DNA from 2 places in the Mesorhizobium sp. M1088 genome. Region 2 is predicted to be linked to the other one. Evidence: predicted binding sites of a transcription regulator. Region 2 holds the regulator's gene; the other holds the start of a gene.
What was found. The regulator LexA, encoded in region 2, represses DNA repair genes until DNA is damaged. The targets are predictions, from matches to a motif close to TGTTCNNNNTGTGTTCNG.

Region 1: recA (recombinase RecA) is a predicted target of LexA. The motif match lies at 2,762-2,779, and genes of this name have one in related genera.

The regions. Positions count from the first base shown of each region.
Region 1 covers NZ_JAMYMO010000010.1:14,796-20,243, forward strand. The annotation lists gene NKH49_RS14845 (SUF system Fe-S cluster assembly protein) at 1-122, shown strand, start outside; gene sufA (Fe-S cluster assembly scaffold SufA) at 233-613, shown strand; gene NKH49_RS14855 (GFA family protein) at 757-1,254, opposite strand; gene NKH49_RS14860 (TfoX/Sxy family protein) at 1,345-1,668, shown strand; gene NKH49_RS14865 (PfkB family carbohydrate kinase) at 1,703-2,626, opposite strand; gene recA (recombinase RecA) at 2,904-4,001, shown strand; gene alaS (alanine--tRNA ligase) at 4,261-5,448, shown strand, end outside.
Region 2 covers NZ_JAMYMO010000016.1:14,077-19,524, reverse strand. The annotation lists gene kynU (kynureninase) at 1-1,193, opposite strand, end outside; gene lexA (transcriptional repressor LexA) at 1,641-2,375, shown strand; gene NKH49_RS19265 (ComEC/Rec2 family competence protein) at 2,369-4,834, opposite strand; gene gltX (glutamate--tRNA ligase) at 4,931-5,448, shown strand, end outside.

The sequences.
Region 1 (5,448 bases), on a different contig from region 2:
TCGAAAATGCCGTCGGCGCCGTCGAAGGCGTTTCCGGCGTCGAGGTCAACATGACCTTCGATCCCCCCTGGTCGCCCGACCGCATGTCGGAAGAGGCACAGGTGGCGGTGGGCTGGTATTAGCATCCGACCAGACAGAGCTGGCGCACTTGCGCCGGGTACAAAACTTCACCATTTTAGGTGAGGAATCATTCGGCAGGCCTTGAACCTGCAAAGAATGGAGAAGGAAAGACATGGGACGCTTCGCCGTCATCACGATGACCGAAAAGGCTGCCGACCGGGTGCGCGAGATCGTCGCGACCCGTGAGAATGCGCATGGCATTCGCCTTGGCATCAAGAAGGGCGGCTGCGCCGGCATGGAATATACGGTCGATCTGGTGACCGAGCCGAACACCAAGGACGACCATATCGAGCGCGATGGCGCCCATGTCTATGTCGCGCCGGAGGCGGCACTTTTCCTGTTCGGCACCGAGATGGATTTCGAGCAGACGACACTGCGAACCGGCTTCACCTTCCGCAACCCGAACCAGAGCTCGGCCTGCGGCTGCGGCGAATCGGTCGAATTGAAGCCGGCTGATCTGAAGGCACTGGCCGAGGCGCGCGCTTCGGCCTGAGGTTTTCGTTCTCCCCGTCACTATACGGGGAGAAGGTGGCCCGAAGGGCCGGATGAGGGGCCGAGCCGGCGTTCGCAATGTTTGCGCCGCCCCACATCTGCCTGCCGGCATCTTCTCCCCATATAGCGACGGGGAGAAGAACGCTAATCCACCCACATCCCCGTTCGCTTGTGCCAGTCTGCGATCGACTCCTCCGGGTAGACATCGAAAACCTTGTCGCCCTTGCCGATATCCGGCTCGACCCAGTTCGCCTTGTATTTCAGCATCAGATGCACCTTCTCCGGCGGCTTTGGCAGGTCGGTGTCGATCGCCGAGGCAAACGGATGCACCAGCTCCGGCCAGGTCGGATCGTAGAGCCAGAGTGCCGTCCCGCATTTCGTGCAGAAGTTCCGCTCGCCGGTCGAGATCTCGCGTTGCGGGTGCTCGTCGTCCTCGATCTCGGCGCGGTAGACGCCGAGATGGCGCTTGCCCTGGATTTTCAGCGTCTGGTAATCGGCGCCGAGATTGATGGCAAAACCGCCGCCGCCCTGCTGCTTGCGGCAGATCGAGCAGTAGCACAGCATGAACGGCACCGGCGTGTGGCTTTCCACCTCGAAACGCACGGCATTGCACCGGCAGGACCCTTTGAGCAGAAGCGGCATGAGAAACTCCGACGAAAGTGATTTGCACTTTGTCAGGATGGCGCCGGTTGCGGCGATGACAAGGGGAAATCCGGGTGACATGATCGCCGCATGGACAACGAGCGCATAGAAGAGCTTTTCGAAGGCCTCGGCCCGGTCAGCATCCGCAAGCTGTTCGGCGGCAAGGGCATCTATTTCGACGGCGTCATCGTCGCCATCGTCATCGGTGGCGAATTGATGCTGAAGGCCGACGCCGAAAGCGCCCCGGATTTCGAAGCGGCCGGCTGCCTGCAATGGACCTATACCGGCTCGCGCCACGGCAAGCTCGTGTCGATGCCCTATTGGAGCGTTCCCGACAGCGCGTTCGACGATCCCGACGAGATGGCGATCTGGTCGCGCCGCGCCTACGAGGCAGCACGGCGCGCCGGCAAATAGGCTGCGTCATGCTTCGGCAATTCCGGGCCGCACTTCATGCCAGGTCCCGCGCCTCGGGCACGAGCGCCAGCGCCTCGGCAAAGCCAGCGCTGGTGAAGGCGGCGCGCTCGTCGGCGAGCATCGCTGCGGCAATGCCTTCGCGCAGTGCCGCGCGCAGCGTCAGGCCGCGCAGCAGGGCAGCGATCGTGGCGCCTGCCAATGCGTCGCCGGCGCCGGCAGCATCGGTCCGCTTTTGCAGCGGCGGTGGCGAGATCGAGAACGCGCTCAATTCGTCGAAACCGAGCACTGGTTCGTCGCCGGCGGTGATCACGCCGCTTTTCAGCCCGGCGCGTCTCAGGCCGTCGACGATGCCTTGATCGATTTGGACGCCGGCGAGCACGCCGGCCTCGCGCCGGTTCATGAAGGCCATCGCCAGACGGTCGAGCACCGGCGTCAGCCGCGCCGCTTTGTTGGGCGAGACCGCAAGCGCAAACACCGGCTTGCCGGCGGCGAGTGCCGCCAGCCGCTCCAGCGCGGTCGACGGCAGGTTGGCGTCGCACAGCACCGCGTCGGCCGAACCGATCGCTTCCCGCACCTTGGCACGGCGGATCTGCTTGGGAAGCGCCAGCTCGTAGAGCACCATGTCGGCAAGGCCGGCGATCAGCCCGCCGTCGCTGTCGATCAGCATCGTATGGCTTGGCGTTGCTCGGTCGAGGAACACCGCCGACAGGTCGGCAACGCCGGCCTCGGTGACGGCGCGTAAAACCGTGTCGCCAAGGGCATCGCCGCCGCGCACCGAAAGCAGCGAGGCCGAGACGCCGCGTCGCACCGCACAGCGCAAGGCGTTGAAGACGGCACCGCCGACATGCTCGCGCATCGTGCCGGGGTTGGAAGCGGCCGGCACGAAGGCGCCGGCAACCCGGCCGCGCCGCTCGATATAGGCGCCGCCCACGGCCAGGATCGTCGGGGATTTGATCATGCCGTCAAAATGCCCTTTAGCTGTTGCCCGGGGGAGACTAGGTCGCCGGGCGGAACCCTGCAATCGCGGGTCCGATTCGGTTGGTGACGGCAACGGCGCCGCATGCGAGGCGAGACACATCGGAAGCAATAATTGCGAAACAAAAATAGAACAAATATGGATATCCGTTGTTTTTCAAACCCTTGGTGCTCATTGACAAATGAGAACAAATGAGGTACATTCTTTTAAGGATTGCGGGATTGTCCGGCCTCCATTGACGACCACGGGGTGATGTATCATGGCTCAGAATTCTTTGCGGCTTGTAGAGGACAAAGCGGTGGATAAATCAAAGGCTCTGGATGCGGCGCTGTCGCAAATCGAGCGTGCCTTCGGCAAGGGCTCGATCATGCGGCTCGGCGCGAATGAGCAGGTCGTCGAGATCGAAACGGTGCCGACCGGCTCGCTTGGGCTGGACATCGCGCTTGGCGTCGGCGGCCTGCCGCGCGGCCGCATCGTCGAGATCTACGGGCCGGAAAGCTCGGGCAAGACGACGCTGGCGCTGCACACGGTGGCCGAAGCCCAGAAGAAGGGCGGCATCTGCGCCTTCGTCGATGCCGAGCACGCGCTCGACCCGGTCTATGCCCGCAAGCTCGGCGTCGATCTCGAAAACCTTTTGATCTCGCAGCCCGATACCGGCGAGCAGGCGCTGGAGATCTGCGACACGCTGGTGCGCTCCGGCGCCATCGACGTGCTGGTGGTCGATTCGGTGGCGGCGTTGACGCCGCGGGCGGAAATCGAAGGCGAGATGGGCGATTCGCTGCCCGGCCTGCAGGCCCGCCTGATGAGCCAGGCACTGCGCAAGCTCACCGCCTCGATCTCGCGCTCCAACACCATGGTCATCTTCATCAACCAGATCCGCATGAAGATCGGCGTCATGTTCGGTTCGCCCGAGACGACGACCGGCGGCAATGCGTTGAAATTCTATGCCTCGGTCCGCCTCGACATCCGCCGCATCGGCTCGGTCAAGGATCGCGACGAGGTCGTCGGCAACCAGACCCGCGTCAAGGTCGTCAAGAACAAGCTGGCGCCGCCCTTCAAGGTGGTCGAGTTCGACATCATGTATGGCGAGGGCGTCTCCAAGACCGGCGAGCTGGTCGATCTCGGCGTCAAGGCGGGCGTGGTCGAAAAGTCGGGCGCCTGGTTCTCCTACAATTCGCAGCGTCTTGGCCAGGGCCGCGAAAACGCAAAAATGTTCCTGCGCGACAATCCCGACACGGCGCGCGAGATCGAGCTGGCGCTACGGCAGAATGCCGGGCTGATCGCTGAGAAATTCCTTGAGAACGGCGGCTCCGAAAGCAGCGATGACGGTTTCGAGGACGACGCTGGGGTGATGTAGGGCAAGCGACGCCTCGCTGAGCCTCAGCCAGGTTTCGATTTGATGTTTTGATTTTGAGTTTGCGTAATCGATGCGTTTCGAACCGCCGGCCCAGGGCCGGCGGTTCGCGTTTGACGGCGAGGCAGACGCATTTCAAGGCGCTGGTGAAAGCCGGGATTTGAGCCCATTTGGTGTTTCTGGACAGGCTGCGGTGCGACCGCTAAAAGGCCATGTCTATTTTCCGCCGGCAGCCGGCGGTTCTCTCGAAAAGGCAGTATTCATGAGTGGCGTCAACGAGATCCGGTCGGCATTTCTCGACTATTTTCGCAAGGAAGGTCACGAGGTCGTCGCGTCAAGCCCGCTGGTGCCGCGCAACGACCCGACGCTGATGTTCACCAATGCCGGCATGGTGCAGTTCAAGAACGTTTTCACCGGTCTGGAGAAGCGGCCCTATTCGCGCGCCACGACCGCCCAGAAGAGTGTTCGCGCCGGCGGCAAGCACAACGACCTCGACAATGTCGGCTACACCGCGCGCCACCTGACCTTCTTCGAGATGCTCGGCAATTTCTCCTTCGGCGACTATTTCAAGGAGCGGGCCATAGAGCTTGCCTGGAACCTGATCACCAGGGAGTTCGGGCTGAAGAAGGACAAGCTGCTGGTCACCGTCTACCACACCGACGACGAGGCGGCCTCGTACTGGAAGAAGATCGCCGGCCTTTCGGACGATCGCATCATCCGCATCGCGACTTCGGACAATTTCTGGGCAATGGGCGACACTGGACCTTGCGGGCCGTGTTCGGAGATATTCATCGACCGCGGCGAGCATATCTGGGGCGGCCCTCCCGGCAGCCCCGAGGAGGATGGCGACCGTTTCCTTGAATTCTGGAACCTGGTGTTCATGCAGTACGAACAGGTGACGAAGGACGAGCGCGTCGACCTGCCGCGTCCGTCGATCGACACAGGCATGGGCCTCGAGCGCATGGCATCCATCCTGCAAGGGGTTGAAAGCGTCTTCGAAACCGACCTGTTCCGCCACCTGATCGACGCTGCGTCGTCGGCGCTTGGCAAAGGTCCGGATGCGGGCACCGTCGCATCGTTCCGTGTCATCGCCGACCATTTGCGTTCGTCCTGCTTCCTGGTCGCCGACGGCGTGCTGCCGTCCAACGAAGGACGCGGCTACGTGCTTCGTCGCATCATGCGCCGCGCCATGCGCCACGCGCAGTTGCTCGGCGCCCGCGATCCGCTGATGTGGCGCCTGGTGCCGGCACTGGTCCGCGAGATGGGCCAAGCCTACCCGGAACTGGTGCGCGGCGAACAGATGATCACCGAAACGCTGAAGCTGGAAGAGACGCGCTTCCGCAAGACGCTGGTGCGAGGCTTGGGCTTGCTTTCGGAGGCGACGGAAAAGCTGGCCTCCGGCGACATGCTGGATGGCGAGACAGCGTTCAAGCTCTACGACACCTATGGC
Region 2 (5,448 bases):
AGGATGTCCTCAAGCACTTTGGCGGCCTGCCAGACATCGGCATAGCCGACATAGAGCGGGGTGAAGCCGAAGCGCATGGTCGATGGCGCGCGAAAATCGCCGATCACGCCACGTTCGATCAGCGCGCGCATGACCTGGTAGCCATGCTCATGCATGAATGAAATCTGGCTGCCGCGTTTTTCCCCATCGCGCGTGCTTTCGAGCGTGAGCCCGTAAGTGCCGCACTTTGCCTCGACAAGCTCGATGAACAGATCCGCCAGCGCGATGCTCTTCTTGCGCACCGCCGTCATGTCGACATCGTTCCAGATGTCGAGCGCGCCCTTCAGCGTGCGCATCGACAAGACCGGCTGCGTGCCGCACAGAAACCGGCGGATGCCGGTGCCGGCCGCATAGCCTGGCTCGAAGGCGAAGGGCCGTGCATGGCCCCACCAGCCGGTGAGCGGCTGCTGGATGTCGGAAAGATGCCGCTCAGCCGCATAGATGAAGGCAGGCGCGCCCGGGCCGCCATTCAGATATTTGTAGGTGCAGCCAACGGCAAAATCGGCGTTTGCCTTGTCGAGTTCGACTGGCATCGCGCCGGCGGTGTGGCAGAGATCCCAGACGATCATCGCCCCGGCTTCCTGAGCCCTGCGCGTCAGCGCCGGCATGTCGCGCAGTTCGCCCGACTTATAGTTGACGTGGTTGACCAGCACCACAGCGGTGCGTTCGTCGATCAGCTCTTCGATGGTCGGCGCGTCGACTCCCGAGAGGCGCAGCAGCGTATCTTTTCGCGTCGAAACCACACCCTCGGCCATGTAGAGGTCCGTCGGAAAACTATCGCCCTCGGCGACGATGACCTGCCGCTCCGGTCGCATGGCCATGGCGGCGTGCAGCAGCTTGTAGATATTGACCGATGTCGTGTCGCAGACCACTGTCTGGCCGGCCGCGGCCCCGATCAGGCGCCCGAGCTGGTCGCCAAGTTCAAGCGGCATGTTGAACCAGCCGGCCGTGTTCCATGCGCGGATGAGATCATGCGACCATTCTTCGGTCGCGGCCTTGTGCAGTTCATCGAAAGCGGCACGTGAAGCAGCTCCTAGCGAATTGCCGTCGAGATAGATCACTCCTTGCGGCAACACAAAGCGGTCGCGCATCGCGCGCAGCGGATCCGCGGCATCCATCGCCTTTATGGCCACGAGATCGGGAATTCCTGTCATGATTTGTCTGCTCCCCCAAGATCCAACGCAACGCCGGACACGCATCGACTGTTCTTCCATTACTTGGTTGCGCGCAGCAAGGCTCCACCGGCGAGAAGCAGCCTGACCAGGCGGTGGAAACCGGGACTTAACCCGAGGTTGGCGTTTTGAGTTCGTTTCGTTCACGGTGCATTGACCAAACCGCACAGTCGATACGGGTTCAATTCCGTGCCTTTTGCCGACCGACGGCCGATGCCAGTGCCGCCTTCTAGGAGGCCAGAAGGGCGCAAACGAAAGCAGAATCAAGGCGATGAGGCTCGCGGCGGTGAAAATGCGGTACGCCGGTAGGGGACGTCGTTTGTTTCCCGAGCCTTAACGCATTCATTAAACTTTAAACAGTTGCGGAACACAACTGGAACAGATAGTGTTTGTTCTGGGTTTGTTTTTCTGATTCTGTTGGGGGTCGCTATGCTGACACGCAAACAACACGAACTGCTTATGTTCATCCACGAAAGGTTGAAGGAAAGCGGTATCCCGCCTTCATTCGACGAGATGAAGGAAGCGCTCGACCTGGCTTCCAAATCCGGAATCCACCGGCTGATTACGGCGCTGGAGGAGCGCGGCTTCATTCGCCGTTTGCCCAACCGGGCCCGTGCGCTGGAGGTGCTACGCCTGCCTGACTCGATCGCCCCCGGCCTCAATGCGGCACGCAAGTTCTCGCCGAGTGTCATCCAGGGTAGTCTTGGGCAAGGCGCCCCTCGGCAAGGCAAGCCGACATCGTCGCGCGTGCCCGCAGCCGGAAATGACGACGATGTCGTCGCCGCCGTTTCGATCCCGGTGATGGGCCGCATCGCTGCCGGTGTGCCGATCGACGCCATCCAGCACCAGACGCATTCGATTTCGGTGCCGCCGGATATGATCATGGGCGGCGAGCATTATGCGCTCGAGGTCAAAGGCGATTCGATGATCGAGGCCGGCATTTTCGACGGCGACACGGTGATCATCCGCAATGCCGATACGGCGAGCCCCGGTGAGATCGTGGTGGCACTGGTCGACGAGGAGGAAGCGACGCTGAAGCGGTTCCGCCGCAAGGGCGCCTCGATCGCCCTGGAAGCCGCCAATCCGGCCTACGAGACGCGCATCTTCGGACCAGACAGGGTCAAGGTGCAGGGCAAGCTCGTCGGACTGATCCGCCGCTACTGAGCTCCGCCCTTGGCGCCGGCTTTGGGGTTGTCGGCCCGGCGGTATGGCGGCAGGCCCCGTGCCGCGCGTGAAAATTTCCGCTGCACGTGCCAGGGCCGGTATGATTTTTCGACGGCGAAGCGGATCTCGGCGCGTGTTGCCGCTTGTGGATCGAAATAGACGGCGGCACTTCCCGCGCGCGCCAGTTGCCGTTTGGTGACGACGAGGACCAGCCGGTCGTAGTAGCAGGGGTTATGGGCGGTGGCGTCGTCGATGACGATCAAGCTGGCAAAGGCGCAGGCTGGCCGCGCAGTATCGCGGTCCTTGGCTTGCGCGATGATCGCGCCGGATGGATGCCTGGCAAGGCAGAGGCCGTCCGTGCAAATGAACGGCATGCCCGGCGGTAGGTCGGCCGGATCGGCAATGTCGAATTGCGGGTCGTTCTTTCCAGGTGTTTCCGGCGTGACGATAGCCTCTGATGTGAGCGCGCGTTTCCAGTTGTCGATGGTGAACTCATTCGGGCGTGCCCGGTTGACCGCGAGTTCACCGCTGCCGATCGGCAGCGCGACCAGCCGTGCGTCCTCCGAGACCAATACGTCGGGTATGCGTGTCTGCGTTGTCGTCAGCAAGCCGGCGAGCGCAAAAGGAAGTGCCGCCAGCCGCAACCACGTCGTCGCCATGCTGGCAATGACGAGGGCGATCGTCACCAGAAGGACGGATCTCAGCGAAATCAGCCCGACCGCATCGATCGGCGAGCGCTCCGAGATCCACCCGGACAGGGCGATCATCGCCGTCAGCCCCTTGCCCATGACATAGAGAAAAGGGCCATCCGCACCGAACGGCATCGCCAGCGCGCTGAGAACGGCGAAGGGCATGACGACCAGTGAGACGATGGGCATGATGGCCAGATTGGCGAACAGGCTGAGCGGCGCCACGCGCTGGAAATGCCATATGGCGAAAAGCGCCGTGGCGCTCCCTGCAATGATCGAGGTCATCGCCAGACCGCACATGCCCAGCAGGACCTTTCGAGTGGCAAAGCGTAGCGGCGACTGCCGCGGCGGCGGCGTGGTGGCCCTGCCGGCGCGGTAATCGGACCAGCCTGCATAGGCGCCGACAAGGGCCGCCGTCGCGGCGAAGGACATCTGGAAACTCGGACCGACCACCTCGTGCGGCGACACCAGGATGACCGCGATGGCCGAGATCGCCAGGTTGCGCATGGTGAGCGCGGCCCGGTCGAACAGCACGGCGATAAGCATCACCGCCAGCATGATGAAGCTGCGTTCGGCCGCCACGACAATGCCGGAAAAGACGAGGTAGGCCGCAATCGAAAAAAGCGCGGCGGCCGCGGCATATTTCTTGACCGGCCGTCGCGATGAGAAATCGGGAAACAGCGCGAAGGCACCCCGCAGCAGCGCCATGATGGTGCCGGCGACCAACGCCATATGCAGCCCCGAGATGGAGATGATGTGGTAGATGCCGGTGCGCCGCATCGCTTCGTTGATCTCCTCGGGAATGCCGGCGCGCACGCCGACGATCAGCGCAGCAGCAATCTCGCCCTCGGCACCGCCGATGCGGCTGCGGATATGGTCGGCGATGGATTCACGCGCGTCTTCGATCGCGGAAGAAAGCTGCGCGGCAAGCGGCATGCTGTCCGACGACACGATTTTCGGATTGCCGAGAAAAAAGCCGCTGCCGCCGATACCGGCGAAATAGCTGTCGAAGGAGAAATCATAGCTGTCGGGCCGCACCGGGCCGGTCGGCGGCAGCAGCCGCACATAGCCGGTGATCTCGGAACCGGCGGTCAGCTCAGCCGGTATCTTCATCGCCGAAACGCGGACCCGTTCCGGCATGTAGCGCAGTGTCGGCCTGGCGGTTGAGATCACATCGATTGTCAGCCTGATGCGGCCGCTCGCCATGGGCTCGTACGATACGACGCGACCCGTCAGCCGCGTCGAGATTTCGGAGCCGAGCATATGCGTTCCGACACGCCATGTCTCGAACTTGGCGGCAAGTACGCCAAGCGCGCAGAGCAGCGCCACCATGAAGCACAGGCGCGTCCTGGGCCATGACCGCGAGGCGACGGCACAAAGGGTCGCGAGGAGCGCGATTGCGATCGGCTGTGGAAAGGCCGGCTCCACCGACAGCCCGAAATAAACGACCACCCCGCATGCGAGGAACACCGGCACCAGCAGGAAGGCGATGCCGCGGTCGAGTTCCAGACCGGCCGCCGTGGTTACGCTGTTGCGGATACGGGACGGTGACGGGAGGCGGAAACGCCTGGGCAGGCGTACGATGGGCTCGCCCGCGGGCCCGAGAACCGCTGCTGGGTCGCTGGCCGGCAGCGACGGAGCATCGAAGCGCGGAGCAGGTAGCAATGCCGGTGCCGGCAGGACAGGCGGGGGAGCGGCAAACAGCAAGCGTTCGCTGACGTCGCTGCCAACGTCCTCGCCCTCGCCCGCACCACGGCCTCGCACAGCCATCGGGTCTGCCCCTTGCGCCCTCTACCTCCTATGCTACATGAACGCGCAACGCGCGAAAGTCCGCAAACCCACTTCCTTCGCCCGCCTGAGAGTTCCATGCCCGATAAGGTCGTCACCCGTTTTGCCCCCTCGCCCACCGGCTATCTGCACATTGGCGGCGCGCGCACGGCGCTGTTCAACTGGCTGTATGCCAAGCACACGGGCGGCACGATGCTGCTGCGCATCGAGGACACCGACCGCGAGCGCTCCACCGATGCGGCGACGGCAGCCATTCTCGACGGACTTTCCTGGCTCGGACTCACCTGGGACGGCGCACCTGTCTCGCAGTTCGAGCGCGCGCCGCGCCATCGCGAGGTGGCCGAGGAGCTGGTGCGCTCGGGCAAGGCCTATTACTGCTACGCGACGCCGGCGGAGCTGGAGGCGATGCGCGAGGCAGCGCGAGCCAAGGGGCTTCCGCCCCGCTATGATGGGCGCTGGCGCGACCGCGACCCGTCGGAGGCGCCGCCCGGCGCCAAGGGGGCGATCCGCATCAAGGCGCCGACAGACGGCGAGACGGTGGTGCATGACCGCGTCCAGGGCGACGTGCGCTTTCCCAACAAGGATCTCGACGATTT